Regions from separate parts of the Ruegeria sp. CDSA034 genome, predicted to be linked through region 2. Evidence: riboswitches for the same ligand, from Rfam matches in the RefSeq annotation. Region 2 holds a riboswitch; the other holds the start of a gene.
What was found. Region 2 has a riboswitch for thiamine pyrophosphate ahead of thiD (bifunctional hydroxymethylpyrimidine kinase/phosphomethylpyrimidine kinase). Riboswitches for the same ligand answer to the same signal wherever they lie in the genome.
Positions count from the first base shown of each region.

Region 1: linked by a shared signal. The riboswitch ahead of thiB (thiamine ABC transporter substrate binding subunit) and the one ahead of thiD (bifunctional hydroxymethylpyrimidine kinase/phosphomethylpyrimidine kinase) in region 2 are both predicted to bind thiamine pyrophosphate.

Region 1 is NZ_JBXWQH010000007.1:3,647-10,426, reverse strand. It holds gene AC2FLJ_RS12970 (CBS domain-containing protein) at 301-789, shown strand; gene AC2FLJ_RS12965 (ArsB/NhaD family transporter) at 814-2,178, shown strand; TPP riboswitch at 2,317-2,422, shown strand; gene thiB (thiamine ABC transporter substrate binding subunit) at 2,456-3,436, shown strand; gene AC2FLJ_RS12955 (thiamine/thiamine pyrophosphate ABC transporter permease ThiP) at 3,412-4,959, shown strand; gene AC2FLJ_RS12950 (thiamine ABC transporter ATP-binding protein) at 4,946-5,638, shown strand; gene AC2FLJ_RS12945 (adenylate/guanylate cyclase domain-containing protein) at 5,741-6,780, shown strand, end outside.
Region 2 is NZ_JBXWQH010000012.1:54,021-60,800, reverse strand. It holds gene dnaK (molecular chaperone DnaK) at 1-1,037, shown strand, start outside; gene dnaJ (molecular chaperone DnaJ) at 1,112-2,266, shown strand; TPP riboswitch at 2,396-2,501, shown strand; gene thiD (bifunctional hydroxymethylpyrimidine kinase/phosphomethylpyrimidine kinase) at 2,547-3,350, shown strand; gene AC2FLJ_RS17435 (FAD-dependent oxidoreductase) at 3,347-4,324, shown strand; gene thiS (sulfur carrier protein ThiS) at 4,308-4,502, shown strand; gene AC2FLJ_RS17425 (thiazole synthase) at 4,506-5,270, shown strand; gene AC2FLJ_RS17420 (thiamine phosphate synthase) at 5,267-5,863, shown strand; gene AC2FLJ_RS17415 (HesA/MoeB/ThiF family protein) at 5,860-6,780, shown strand, end outside.

The sequences.
Region 1 (6,780 bases), on a different contig from region 2:
CGGCTTTCCACGCTTCGAAGGCAAAACCGGTTGTTTCGGAAACGCAAGCTGAGGCACAAAACGCCGCTGACGCAAACCCAAGCTGAAACCAACCTTCTGTTATTGGCCTACATGGCGAATAACAGAAGGATATCGACTTAATTTCATTACCGGGCTGGTCAATTCCGCCCGGCAATGGAATCAGTGCGCATCAACAAATTTTGATTCGCCCTGACACGCTTTAACAAGCCGAAAAAGGGCGTGCCCTGTGGCTGTTGGATGGCGTTTCACCCGATAGCCGCGTGAAGTCAGAGGAAAAGCATGGGCCTAACCTGCTATGACGTGATGGTACCGCCTGAGGTACAAAAGACCATTCTGCCGGATGAAAGCATCGCCACGGCTTTCAACATCATCAGAGGCAGCCGGGCACGGTTTCTGCCTGTCGTGGCCGAAGACGGAACGTATGTTGGTGTCTTTACTGCCCCAACGCTGCTGAAACTGATCCTGCCGAAAGCGGCGACAATCGGTCTGAATGATGATGCGTCGCGCGTCGCGATCGACTCGCTCAGCTTCATGAACCTGACGCGGGAAGATTTCGAACAACAGATGGAGCGACTGAAGACCGAAAAGGTTCGCGACAACATGTCGAGGCCCTCGAACATCCCCGTTGCTGCACCCGACACGCCAGTGATGGAAGGTATCTTCCTGATCTACAAATACAAACGGCACGTGATCCTTGTTGAGCCCGAAACCAACCGTTTTGTTGGCACCGTAAGCGCTAACTCGCTTTTGGATCGCGCACTCAGCTAACCCTATACAAACCGGACTAAAACCTTGGCTACGCATTCGACGTCACACGGAGAGGCCGCTCTCTCTGTTCCACAACTATTGGGCATTGATCCGCTTTGGATCGCGACCGGAATTCTGATTTTGGTTTATGCGGTCCTGATCACAGAAAAGGTCAACCGCGCCATTTTGACGATGCTAGGCGCGTCCCTGATGGTCCTGTTTGGCATCATCAATCAGGAACAGGCCGTGGCGGGTGTGGACGCCAACACTCTGGCACTGCTTATCGGCATGATGGTCATCGTGGGGATCACCAGCAAATGCGGATTGTTCCAATACGTAGCGATCAAGGCCGCAAAAGCGGTGAAAGCCAATCCAACCGGCATCCTCATCATGCTGACGCTGATTACGGCGGTGTTCTCGGCCCTGCTGGACAACGTAACGACCGTTTTGCTGATCGCCCCGATTACGCTGCTGATCACTGAAGCCCTGGAAACGCGTGTGTTCCCGTTCTTTGTCGCCGAGATCCTGGCCTCGAATGTGGGCGGAACAGCGACGCTGATTGGTGACCCGCCCAACATCATCATTGGCTCGGCCGCAGGGCTGAGCTTCAACGATTTCGTGGTGAACCTGGCGCCTATCTCGGCCATATGTCTGGTTGTCCTGACCGGCATCATTTACCTTATGAACCGCAAGGAACTTGCCCGCATTCCGAAATCGGCCAGCGATCGGATTATGGGGTTCAACGAATCCGAAGCGGTTACTGATGTTGTTTTGATGATCAAGTCTCTGGCCGTTTTGGCTCTGGTTTTGCTGGGGTTCACGCTGGGACACAGCTACGGCATTCAGCCGGGTACGTCAGCGTTAGCCGGTGCAGGCCTGTTGATGCTGCTGGCCTATGGCCACCAAAGCGGTGAAGAACAATCCGAGTCGGTTCACCACATTTTTGGTGAAGTTGAATGGGTCACAATCTTTTTCTTCGGTGGGCTGTTCGTCATTGTTGCCGGTGTTGAACATGTTGGCCTCTTGGCATTCTTTGGTGAGAAAGTGCTGGAGCTGACCCAAGGCGACATGATGTGGACCGCGTTCTTCATCTTCTGGGCCTCTGGCATCCTGTCGGCCATTCTGGACAACATCCCGTTTGTGGCAACGATGATCCCTCTGATCGAATCCACCGCGGATACATTTGGCGGCGAAGACGCGATTGAACCCCTTTGGTGGTCGCTGGCGCTTGGGGCCTGTCTGGGCGGCAACGGCACATTGTTGGGGGCAAGCGCCAACCTTACGGTGGCTGCTTTTGCGGAAAAGGCCAAGCAGCCCATCGGCTTCATCGCCTTCGCCAAAATTGCATTCCCGATCATGATCCTGACCCTGATGATCGCGAACGTTTATATTTGGCTGCGTTACTTCTGACCCTATGGCCCTTTGAACCAAACGCAATACAGGTTCAAAGGGCGTCGGACGCCGGACAGGTTTACTTGCCCGCATACGACACGCACCGCTCTGAGGCACCGAATTTTGTTGTCTTTCTGGCCAATCCCCCCTAGTGACGGCCTCACCTCGGGGAGCACGGCCTGCCGCGCTGAGATGCTTATAAAGCGAACCCGTAGAACCTGAACCGGCTAGAACCGGCGGAGGGAAGGGTTTCGGTTTCATCCATCCTTACCCTCTCGCCGCAATGGAGGATGACATGAAACATCTGCTAATTGCTGCGGGACTTCTGAGTGCAACTACGGCCATCGCCGCCGACAAGCCTCAGCTTACCGTTTACACCTATGACAGCTTTGTATCCGACTGGGGCCCCGGCCCGCAGGTCAAAGAAGCTTTTGAAGCGGTCTGCGACTGCGAGCTGAACCTCGTGGGCGTCGAAGATGGTGCCGCACTTTTGTCGCGTGTCCGGCTTGAGGGTGAAAACTCTGACGCCGACGTCGTGCTTGGTCTGGATACCAACCTGATTGCAGCGGCCCGGGAAACCGGCCTGTTTGCGCCCAATTCCGTTTCTGCCGACTTCGCGCTGCCGATCGAATGGACCGATGACACGTTCACACCGTATGACTGGGGCTACTTCGCCTTCGTTCACAAAGCGGATGCGACCGCGCCTGCGAACTTCCGGGAGCTGGCGGACAGCGACACCAAAATCATCATCCAGGACCCTCGCTCGTCCACGCCCGGTCTGGGTCTGCTGATGTGGGTTAAAGCGGCGTATGGTGATGATGCACCCGAAATCTGGACTGGTCTTTCCGACAATATCGTGACGGTCACAAAAGGCTGGTCCGAAGCGTACGGCCTGTTCCTTGAGGGCGAGTCGGACATGGTTCTCAGCTATACGACATCTCCGGCCTATCACCTGATTGCCGAGGACGATGGCAGCAAGGCTGCGTCCGCTTTTGACGAGGGCAACTATCTGCAAGTTGAGGTTGCGGCAAAGCTGGCCGCGACGGATCAGGCCGAATTGGCGGATCAGTTTTTGCAGTTCATGGTCTCGGATGCGTTCCAGCAAATTATACCGACAACCAACTGGATGTACCCGGCCGTAACCCCGGCAGAAGGTTTGCCTGCAGGGTTCGACACCCTGACAGTGCCGGCAAAGTCGCTGCTGTTCTCCCCCGATGAAGCCGCCGCCGTGCGGGATCAGGCCCTGGCAGAATGGCAGAACGCGCTCAGCCAGTAAGCCCATGGCCCGGTATCGGTGCGGCAGCTCTGGTCGCCGCGCTAATCCTGGGCACTCTTACGGCGGTTGCACTGCGTGCTGAAACCAGCGGCGGGTTCAGTCCCGCTGACTGGGCTGCGCTGCGCTTCACGCTGACCCAGGCCACGCTGTCCGCATTGTTCAGCGTGGTGTTGGCCGTGCCGGTTGCGCGGGCTTTGGCACGTCGGAGGTTCCCCGGCCGACGGGCTTTAATTGCGCTTTTGGGTGCGCCCTTCATCCTGCCGGTCATCGTTGCCATTCTGGGTCTGCTGCAAGTCTTTGGCCGGTCGGGATGGATCTCGGACTTCCTTGGCATTTTCGGCCTGCCGCCCATACGCATCTACGGCTTGCATGGGGTCGTACTGGCGCATGTTTTCTTCAACCTACCCCTGGCCACACGCCTTGTGTTGCAAGCCTGGCAGGAAATTCCGGCAGAACGGTTTCGCATGGCCGCACAACTGGGCTGCAATGGTATGGCCATGTTTCGACTGATCGAGATGCCCATGCTCAAACGGACCCTGCCCGGGGTTCTGGCGGTAATCTTCGCCATCTGCCTGACCAGCTTCGCCGTCGCCCTGACCTTGGGCGGAGGGCCACGGGCTACAACAATCGAACTGGCAATCTATCAGGCTTTTACCTACGATTTCGACTTGGGTCGCGCCGCCCTGTTATCCGCCCTGCAACTTGCCCTGACAGCTGCGACCGCTTTGGTGGCGCTGAAGTTTTCGCGCGGGGACGGTTTTGGAACAGGTCTCGATCGCGCCTTGCGCCGCTGGGATGGGGGTGCGCCGACGATAGATGTATTCTGGATCGTCGCAGCGGCCGTCTTTTTGCTACTGCCTTTAGCATCGGTCGTAATTTCGGGAGTTGCCGGGTTGTTTGACTTGCCCGCAATCGTTTTTCGGGCTGCGCTGATCTCGGTCCTTGTTGCTGCGGCAAGTACTGCAGTCCTACTATTGCTAGCTTTGCCTATGGCCACCGCCGTCGCGAGCGGCCGGTACGGGCTTGTGGAACTCAGTGGCATTTTGGGTTTGGCGGCATCACCATTGGTCATCGGTACGGGCCTGTTCATCTTAATCCGGCCTTTGGCAAACCCGACGACATTGGCTCTGCCTGTCACTGCTTTGGTAAATGCTGCGATGGCCCTGCCCTTTGCTTTACGCATTCTGGTCCCCGCCGCGCGCGACATAACCGCCAGGCACGGACGTCTCGCGCTTTCATTGGATATGACAAAATGGACGTTTTTCACGCGCATCTTGCTACCGCGCATGCGTCCGCAGATTGGGTTCGCCGCTGGTCTTGGGGCGGCTCTGTCAATGGGTGATCTGGGTGTGATCGCTCTGTTCGCCGATCCGCAGATCGCGACCCTGCCCTTGCAAATCTACCGCTTGATGGGTGCCTATCAGATGCAGGCTGCTGCCGGCGGGGCATTACTGCTGTTGCTGCTGTCCATGGGCGCATTCTGGCTATTGGACCGAGGAGGGCGCTGGCATGCTGAAGCTTGACGACTGCGTGATTGAAAACGGGAATTTCACCCTAAACGCCGATATCCAGATCGAGGTTGGCAACAGCATTGCCATTGTCGGCCCGTCCGGGGCGGGCAAGTCCACATTGTTGGAGACTATCGCTGGATTTCGGGATCTGAAAAAGGGTCAGATCTTTTGGGGTGGTCAGCAGATTTCCAACTTGCATCCCGGCAAGCGCCCTATGGCGATGCTGTTTCAAGACGGAAACCTGTTTCCGCATCTGACGGCTGAACAAAACATCGCCCTGGGCCTGCGCCCAAACGGTCGGTTGTCCGCAGACGAGGGTGCACAGGTTCAGTCCGCTCTGGGCCGGGTTTCTTTGCATGGTATGGGCGCGCGCAAACCCTCGGAACTGTCCGGAGGACAGCAAAGCCGGGTTGCCCTGGCCCGCGTACTTGTGCAGCGGCGCGAACTGTTGCTTTTGGACGAACCGTTTGCCGCCCTTGGGCCAGCCTTGAAAGCCGAGATGCTGGATTTGGTGGCCGATCTGGTGGCCGAAACCCAAACGACCCTGTTGATGGTCAGCCACGATCCGCAGGATGCACGCCGTATTGCCGACCAAACCGTACTTGTTACAGACGAAACGGTGCATGCCCCCGTTCAGACAACGGAACTCTTTGACAACCCGCCGCCAAGCCTGCGTGCGTATCTTGGCTAGCGGCGATCCCGTCTCAGACGTCAACGAGACGTTGTAACGGGTCGCCAAGCTAAATATCGTTCAAAGATGGTCAACGAAGACAAGCATACGCAGCACACTGGCGTGATCGACAAAAGCGCCCGGGCGCAAAGCAACCGCCAGACAAGGTTAAAAATCCGGATTTCTACTCTGCTGGCGCTGACCATTGGCGGACTGGTGGCAATATCGGCTGGCGCAGTTCTGTTGGTTTCGACTTATGCCAATTTTCAGAACACGACGGAACTGTTGAATACGTCTGCCGCGATGATCGTCGAATCCATCGAAGACGATATCTTTAGCCTGACGACACCGATCGAGGAACTGGCGCAATCCCTACAAGAAGACGCAAGCACGGGTGAAGTCGATCTGCACGACACCGATTTTCTGAAAGCCTACTTCAAAGGCGTGGTGGCTTCGGTCCCATATCTGACAGATCTTGCCATCGTGTATCCTGACGGCAGTCTGTTCATTTCAACACATATCACGGATGTTGAGGGGCCACGTTTAATAACGTCATACGAGCCTCCGGCTGCAGGCACGCTTCAGTATCTTAAAGATGTTAAAGGCTATGATGGTTTGGTCTGGAACGAACCCTTCTTTGACCAGGGCCGGACACATATCTCAGCGACTGTACCTGCCTATAAAGACGGTATTTTTCTCGGGGCCGTGCTCGTTTCTTCTACCGTTCACCATTTCTCGGGCCTGGTCGACGAGTTAAGCGGGAAATACGGGGCAACCGGTTTTGTTCTGTACGGTGACAACCGCGTTCTGGCCCATCCCAAATTGCTGAACCTGTCTGCAAACACGTTAAGTTCAAACGCCCCCTTGCATTCGGTCGCAGCACTTGATGACGCGGTCATCTCACAAATGCTGATGCAGCCACCCGAGTTTCAGGGCAACGATGGAACATTTGTCGGATATGTGGTCGAGGCGCTGGACGGAGAACACCTGGTTTTGACAAGCATCGTCAGCGGCTTCGGATCTGAGCCGTGGGTGATCGGGCAGTATTCTCCACTGAGCGATTGGAGCAACCAATGGTCCCGGCTGAGTGATGCCGCCCTGGTCAGTCTTGGTTTACTGATCGCTTCGGTCATTGCGGCGCTTGTGTTGGCCAGACGATTGGC
Region 2 (6,780 bases):
TCATGAAACTGACCCGTGCCAAGCTGGAATCGCTGGTCGGCGATCTGATCAAGAAGTCGATGAAACCCTGTCAGGCCGCATTGAAAGACGCGGGTCTGTCGGCAGGCGACATTGATGAGGTTGTTCTGGTCGGTGGTATGACCCGCATGCCGAAGGTGATCGAAGAGGTCACCAAATTCTTTGGCAAAGAACCGCACAAGGGTGTGAACCCGGACGAAGTTGTTGCCATGGGCGCCGCCATTCAGGCCGGTGTTCTGCAGGGTGACGTCAAAGACGTGGTTCTGCTGGACGTAACCCCGCTTTCGCTGGGTATCGAGACGCTTGGTGGCGTGTTCACTCGTCTTATCGACCGTAACACCACGATCCCGACGAAAAAATCTCAGGTCTTCTCGACCGCCGAAGACAACCAGAACGCTGTGACCATCCGCTGTTTCCAGGGTGAGCGCGAAATGGCTGCGGATAACAAGATCCTCGGTCAGTTCAACCTTGAAGATATCCCGCCCGCACCGCGCGGCATGCCTCAGATCGAGGTGACTTTTGACATCGACGCCAACGGCATTGTCTCGGTTTCGGCCAAGGACAAAGGCACCGGCAAAGAGCAGAAGATCACCATCCAGGCATCGGGTGGTCTGTCGGACGAAGATATCGACAAGATGGTCAAGGACGCCGAAGAGAACGCCGAGGCGGACAAGGAACGCCGCGAGTTGATCGAGGCGAAGAACCAGGCAGAAAGCCTCATCCACTCGACCGAGAAGTCGATGGAAGAGCATGCCGACAAGGTCGACCCGACCACTATCGAAGCCATCGAGCTGGCGATTGTCGCGCTGAAGGACGAGCTGGAAACCGAGAATGCCGACAAGATCAAGTCAGGCATTCAGAACGTGACCGAAGCCGCCATGAAGCTGGGCGAAGCCATCTACAAGGCGCAGTCTGAAGAGACCGAGGATGAGCCTGCGGCGGCGGATGCTGATCCGGCTGGTGAAGACGATATCGTCGATGCCGAATTCGAAGATCTTGACGACGAAAAGCGTAAGTAACGGGAAACCGGGCCAATTCGGGCCGGTCCGGTCACCGGGCCGGCCCGATTACGTTGCGGCAGAAGGAAATACTGATGTCAAAACGCGACTACTATGATGTGCTCGGCGTGTCCAAGGGCGCATCAGCGGACGAGATCAAGAAAGGTTTTCGCACGAAAGCCAAGGAATTGCATCCCGACCGTAACAAGGACAACCCGGATTCCGAGGCTCAGTTCAAAGAAGCGAACGAAGCTTACGACGTCTTGCGCGATGCCGAAAAAAAGGCCGCGTATGACCGTTTTGGTCATGCCGCGTTTGAAAACGGTATGGGCGGCGGTGGCCGTCCCGGCGGCGGATTTGGCGGACAGGGCGATTTCTCCAGTGCCTTCTCGGACGTGTTCGATGACCTGTTCGGCGATTTTATGGGTGGTCAGCGCGGTGCTACCGGGGGTGGTCGACGGGCCGCGCGCGGGTCAGACCTGCGTTACAACCTGCGTGTAAGCTTGGAAGAAGCATTCTCTGGCCTGCAAAAGACGATCAACGTGCCTGCTGCCGTGGCCTGCTCGGCCTGTGACGGCTCGGGTGCGGAAGGCGGGGTTGAGCCCACAACCTGCCCGACCTGTTCGGGCATGGGAAAAGTGCGGGCGCAACAGGGCTTTTTCACAGTTGAACGGTCGTGTCCGACTTGTTCGGGTCTGGGTCAAATTATCAAGAACCCCTGTAAATCATGCGGCGGCGCCGGGCGCGTCGAAAAAGAACGCGCGCTGTCGGTCAACATTCCGGCTGGTGTCGAAACCGGCACACGCATCCGTCTTGCGGGCGAAGGTGAGGCCGGGATGCGCGGTGGTCCTCCGGGCGACCTGTATATTTTTGTCGAAGTTTCGGACCACAAGCTGTTCGAGCGCGACAGCGTAAACCTGTATTGCCGCGTTCCGGTCAGCATGGCTAAGGCAGCGCTGGGCGGTTCGATCGAAGTGCCCACCATCGACGGTGGCCGTGGTCGCGTGCAAATTCCGGCTGGCAGTCAGTCAGGACGTCAGATGCGCTTGCGCAGCAAAGGCATGCCCGCCCTTCGCGGCGGTGGCGTTGGCGATATGTTCATCGAACTGGCCGTCGAAACCCCGGTCAATCTGACCAGCCGTCAAAAAGAGCTGCTGCGTGAGTTCGACGATCTGGGCGAAGATAACCATCCGGAATCAAAAAGCTTTTTCTCGTCCGTCAAGTCATTTTGGGACGGTATGAAGGGCTGAACCTGCACACCTGAACATCAAACAGAAGCCGGTCCGTTGAGGCCGGCTTTTGCATTTCATAAGTCCAGTTTGACCGTAATCTGCATCAAAATTGGCCCTTGATTCCCCCGCCATCCCCTGAGAGTGTCGCCCCAACCGTTGGGGTGCCCTGTTTGGGGGCTGAGAGGCGTGAACGCGCTAACCCATCGAACCTGATCCGGGCAATACCGGCGTAGGGAACGGTCTTATAGTGCTTAGACGTTTTCCATGCCCGTTGCCCATTTTGAACCGGAGCAACGACATGGCACCCATTGCCTTAACAATCGCAGGATCTGACAGCGGCGGAGGGGCCGGAATTCAGGCAGACCTCAAGGCCATGTCGGCGCTTGGCGTCTATGGTGCCAGTGTGATTACCGCAGTGACGGCGCAGAATACTCGCGCAGTTACGGCGGTGCATGGCATCCCTGTGGACGTCATTGCAGCCCAGATCGAGGCTATTCTGACCGACCTGGATGTTGGCGCGATCAAGATTGGAATGCTGGCGACCCCTCAGATAATCCAATGTGTCGCAGACAGTATCGCCGAATTTGACGGGCCGGTAGTTTTGGATCCGGTCATGATTGCGAAATCCGGCGATGCGTTGCTGGCAGAAGAGGCGGTGCAAACCCTGCGCGACGTATTGTTGCCACGCGCGACCGTGTTAACGCCAAACCTGCCCGAAGCAGCTTGTCTGCTGGGCTCTGAGTCTGCGGACAGCCTCGAACAGATGATCGCACAAGGGCAAGATCTGTGTGCACTTGGCGCTGGTGCGGTTCTGATGAAGGGCGGTCACGGCAAGGGTGACATCTGCCATGACATATTGATCTCACATTCGGGCGTGATTGCTCAGTTTCAAGCGCCGCGCCGACAGACCCGCAACACCCACGGAACCGGCTGCACCCTGTCCTCATCCATAGCGGCCGGGTTGGCTAAGGGCCTTTCGCTGCCCCAGGCCGTAGCGCAAGCACATGACTATCTGCAGGGCGCCATCGCTCAGGCCGATGCTTTAAACATCGGGCAAGGTCACGGACCTGTTCATCACTTCCATCAGGTTTGGCCCGCGTGACCGTCTGGTCGATCATAGGGGCAGGTGTGGCCGGGTTGGCCGTCGCGTCCGAACTTGTCGCGCGCGGGGCCAAGGTTCAGGTGTTCGATCCCGGCGGTGCACCGGGGCCGCATGGCTGCTCATGGTGCGCGGGCGGAATGTTGGCACCGTGGTGCGAGTATGAAAACGCGGAGGAACCTGTCCTGCGTCTGGGGCAATTGGCAATCGACTGGTGGGCCAAGCGAACTCAGGTCCACAGGCGCGGCACACTGGTTGTTGCCAACCCACGGGACCTGCCGGATCTACGTCGTTTCGCCCGCAGAACTGAGGGGTTTTCCGAAGTTGATACCGGCGAAATTGCCCAATTAGAGCCTTATCTTCACGGTTTCGGAAAGGGTCTCTACTTTGATGCCGAGGCCCATTTGAACCCGCGTCAGGCCTTGTTGGATCTGTCACACCAGCTTCAGGATCACGGTGTTGAATTCCATCATGCGCGCGCGCCGACGGAATTGGACAACGCCATTGATTGCCGTGGTCTACACGCGCGCGAATACCTGCAGGACTTGCGCGGCGTGAAGGGTGAGATGCTGGTGATCCGGTGCCCAGACGTGACACTGACCCGGCCTATACGCCTGCTTCATCCACGCGTGCCGCTGTATATCGTTCCACGCGGCGACGGCGTCTACATGCTGGGCGCAACAATGATCGAATCCGAGGACAGCAGCCGAATTACCGCACGCTCGATGCTTGAGTTGCTGAGCGCAGCCTACGCCCTGAACCCCGCCTTTGGTGAGGCTGAAGTGTTGGAAATCGGTGTCGATCTGCGCCCCGCTTTCCCCGACAACCTGCCGCGTATTCGACGACTGGGACCGACAATCTACGCCAACGGCCTCTACCGCCACGGCTACCTGCTGGCCCCTGCACTGGCAAAGGGCGTGGCTGACCTGGCGTTGGACAACAAACATTCGGAGATGGTTGATGAAGATCGTACTTAATGGCGAGATGCGCGAGGTGCAGGCCGGAACTCTTGCCGATCTTTTGCAGGAATGTGGGTTTTCGGGCCGGGTGGCGACGGCTGTGAACGAGGGTTTTGTGCCCTCAAGCTTGCGCAAAGCTCGCAATATCAAGGATGGCGATCGGATCGAAGTCGTCGCCCCGATGCAGGGGGGCTGAACGATGAAGACGTTCTATGGCACACCTCTGTCGAACCCGTTGATGCTGGGCACAGCGCAATATTCAAGCCCTGCAATCTTGGAACAGGCATTTCGGGACAGCGGGGCCGGGGTGGCCACCGTATCTTTGCGACGCGAAGCAGGCGCAGGACAAACCTTTTGGCAGATGGTCCGCGATCTGAGCGTTCTTGTCCTGCCCAACACAGCAGGTTGCCATACGGTGAAAGAGGCTGTGACCACCGCTCATATGGCGCGAGAGGTGTTTGACACCAAATGGATCAAGCTGGAACTGATCGGGCATACCGACAGCCTGCAGCCCGACGTGTTCCAATTAGTCGAGGCCGCGCGCATTCTGAGCGAAGACGGGTTCGAGGTGTTTCCGTACACCACGGACGACCTGATCGTGGGTGAGCGCCTTTTGGCGGCAGGGTGTGAAGTTCTGATGCCTTGGGGGGCCCCGATTGGTTCGGGCCGCGGTCTGAACAACGAATACGCCCTGCGCGCAATGCGCGCTGAGTTTCCCGAAATACCACTGGTGATTGACGCTGGTATCGGCCTGCCCAGCCACGCCGCACATGCGATGGAGCTTGGGTATGATGCCGTTCTGCTGAACACCGCGGTGGCACGGGCCGGCGATCCCGCCGCAATGGCCAAGGCGATGAAGCTGGCCATCGAGGCCGGGCGATTGGCCTATCAGGCCGACCCGATCGAAGCGCGCGATATGGCCGAACCCTCGACCCCTGTTATTGGAAAGGCGTTTTTGTCATGAACCTCGACCGGTTTTATCCAATCTTCGACCATTCCGACTGGCTGCGCCGGATGCTGCCCTTGGGCGTGAAGCTGGTTCAGCTCCGGATCAAGGACCAGCCGGACAAGGTCGTACGCGAACAGATCGCGGTTTCGCGGGATCTGTGCCGTGCGCATGACGCTGTTCTGGTGGTGAATGACCATTGGCAGGTTGCCATCGACGCAGGCTGCGACTGGATTCATTTGGGACAAGAGGATCTGGATGACGCAGATCTGAAGGCGATCCGACGCGCAGGGCTGAAACTGGGTGTCTCGACCCATGACGATGACGAGCTTGAGCGTGTTCTGGCCATGAGCCCCGACTATGTTGCGCTTGGGCCGGTCTACCCAACGATCCTGAAAAAGATGAAATGGAAACAACAGGGCCTGCCGCGTGTCACTGAATGGAAAGCGCGCGTGGGGGAAGTCCCTTTGGTCGGTATTGGCGGGATGAGTGTCGAGCGCGTGCCGGGTGTGTTGCAGGCCGGGGCGGACATTGTCTCAGTCGTGACAGACATCACCTTGAATGCAGACCCAGAAGCCCGCGTACGTGCGTGGATCGAGGTCACCACATGAGCCGCTACGCCCGTCAGATGATCTTGCCGGAGGTCGACGCGCGTGGACAAGCCCGCTTATCCGACGCACGGGTTCTTGTGGTGGGGGCCGGGGGGCTGGCAGCGCCGGTTTTGCCTTTGCTTGCTGGGGCCGGGGTCGGGCATTTGACCATCATGGATCGCGATGAGGTCGCCCTGTCGAACCTCCATCGCCAGACCTTGTTTGCGGAGGGGGACTGTGGTCGCCCCAAAGCCGAAGTCGCGGCTGAGCGGTGTCAGGCCTTAAACTCTGAAATTACAATCTCCACGAAAAATCAGGCTCTAACCAACTTAAATTCGCAACGCTTTGTCTCACAAGCCGACGTCATTCTCGATTGCGCAGACAGTTATGCTGCAAGCTATTCGTTGTCGGACACGTGTCGCGCGCTTGGCAAACCGTTGATAAGCGCCTCGGTCCTGGGGTTGTCCGGTTATGTCGCCGGTTTCTGCGGCGGTGCCCCATCTTTGCGGGCGGTTTTTCCCGACGCGCCGGGCAGTGGTGCAAGCTGTGCCACCGCCGGTGTGTTGGGTCCCGTCGTCGGAATGATTGGCGCAATGCAGGCGCAAATGGCGCTGAGCGTTATTCTCGGGCTGGACCCTTCGCCCTTGGGGCAGATGGTACAGTTCGATGCCCGAACGATGCGAAGCACAACGTTCCGCTTTGACGATGCGCCCGAGCCCAACCATCACTTCCCGTTTGTGTCGGTCTGCCAACTGACCACGGATGATCTGATCATCGAGTTGCGCAGCCCGGATGAGGCCCCTGAACCCATTCATCCCAAAGCGTTCCGCGGGTCTTCTGAATTGGTAAAAATAGAGCCTAATAAAGGGAAAAGGCTGGCACTTTGCTGTTCAACCGGCCTGCGTGCGTGGCGTGCTGCCGAAAAATTGCAACCGGAT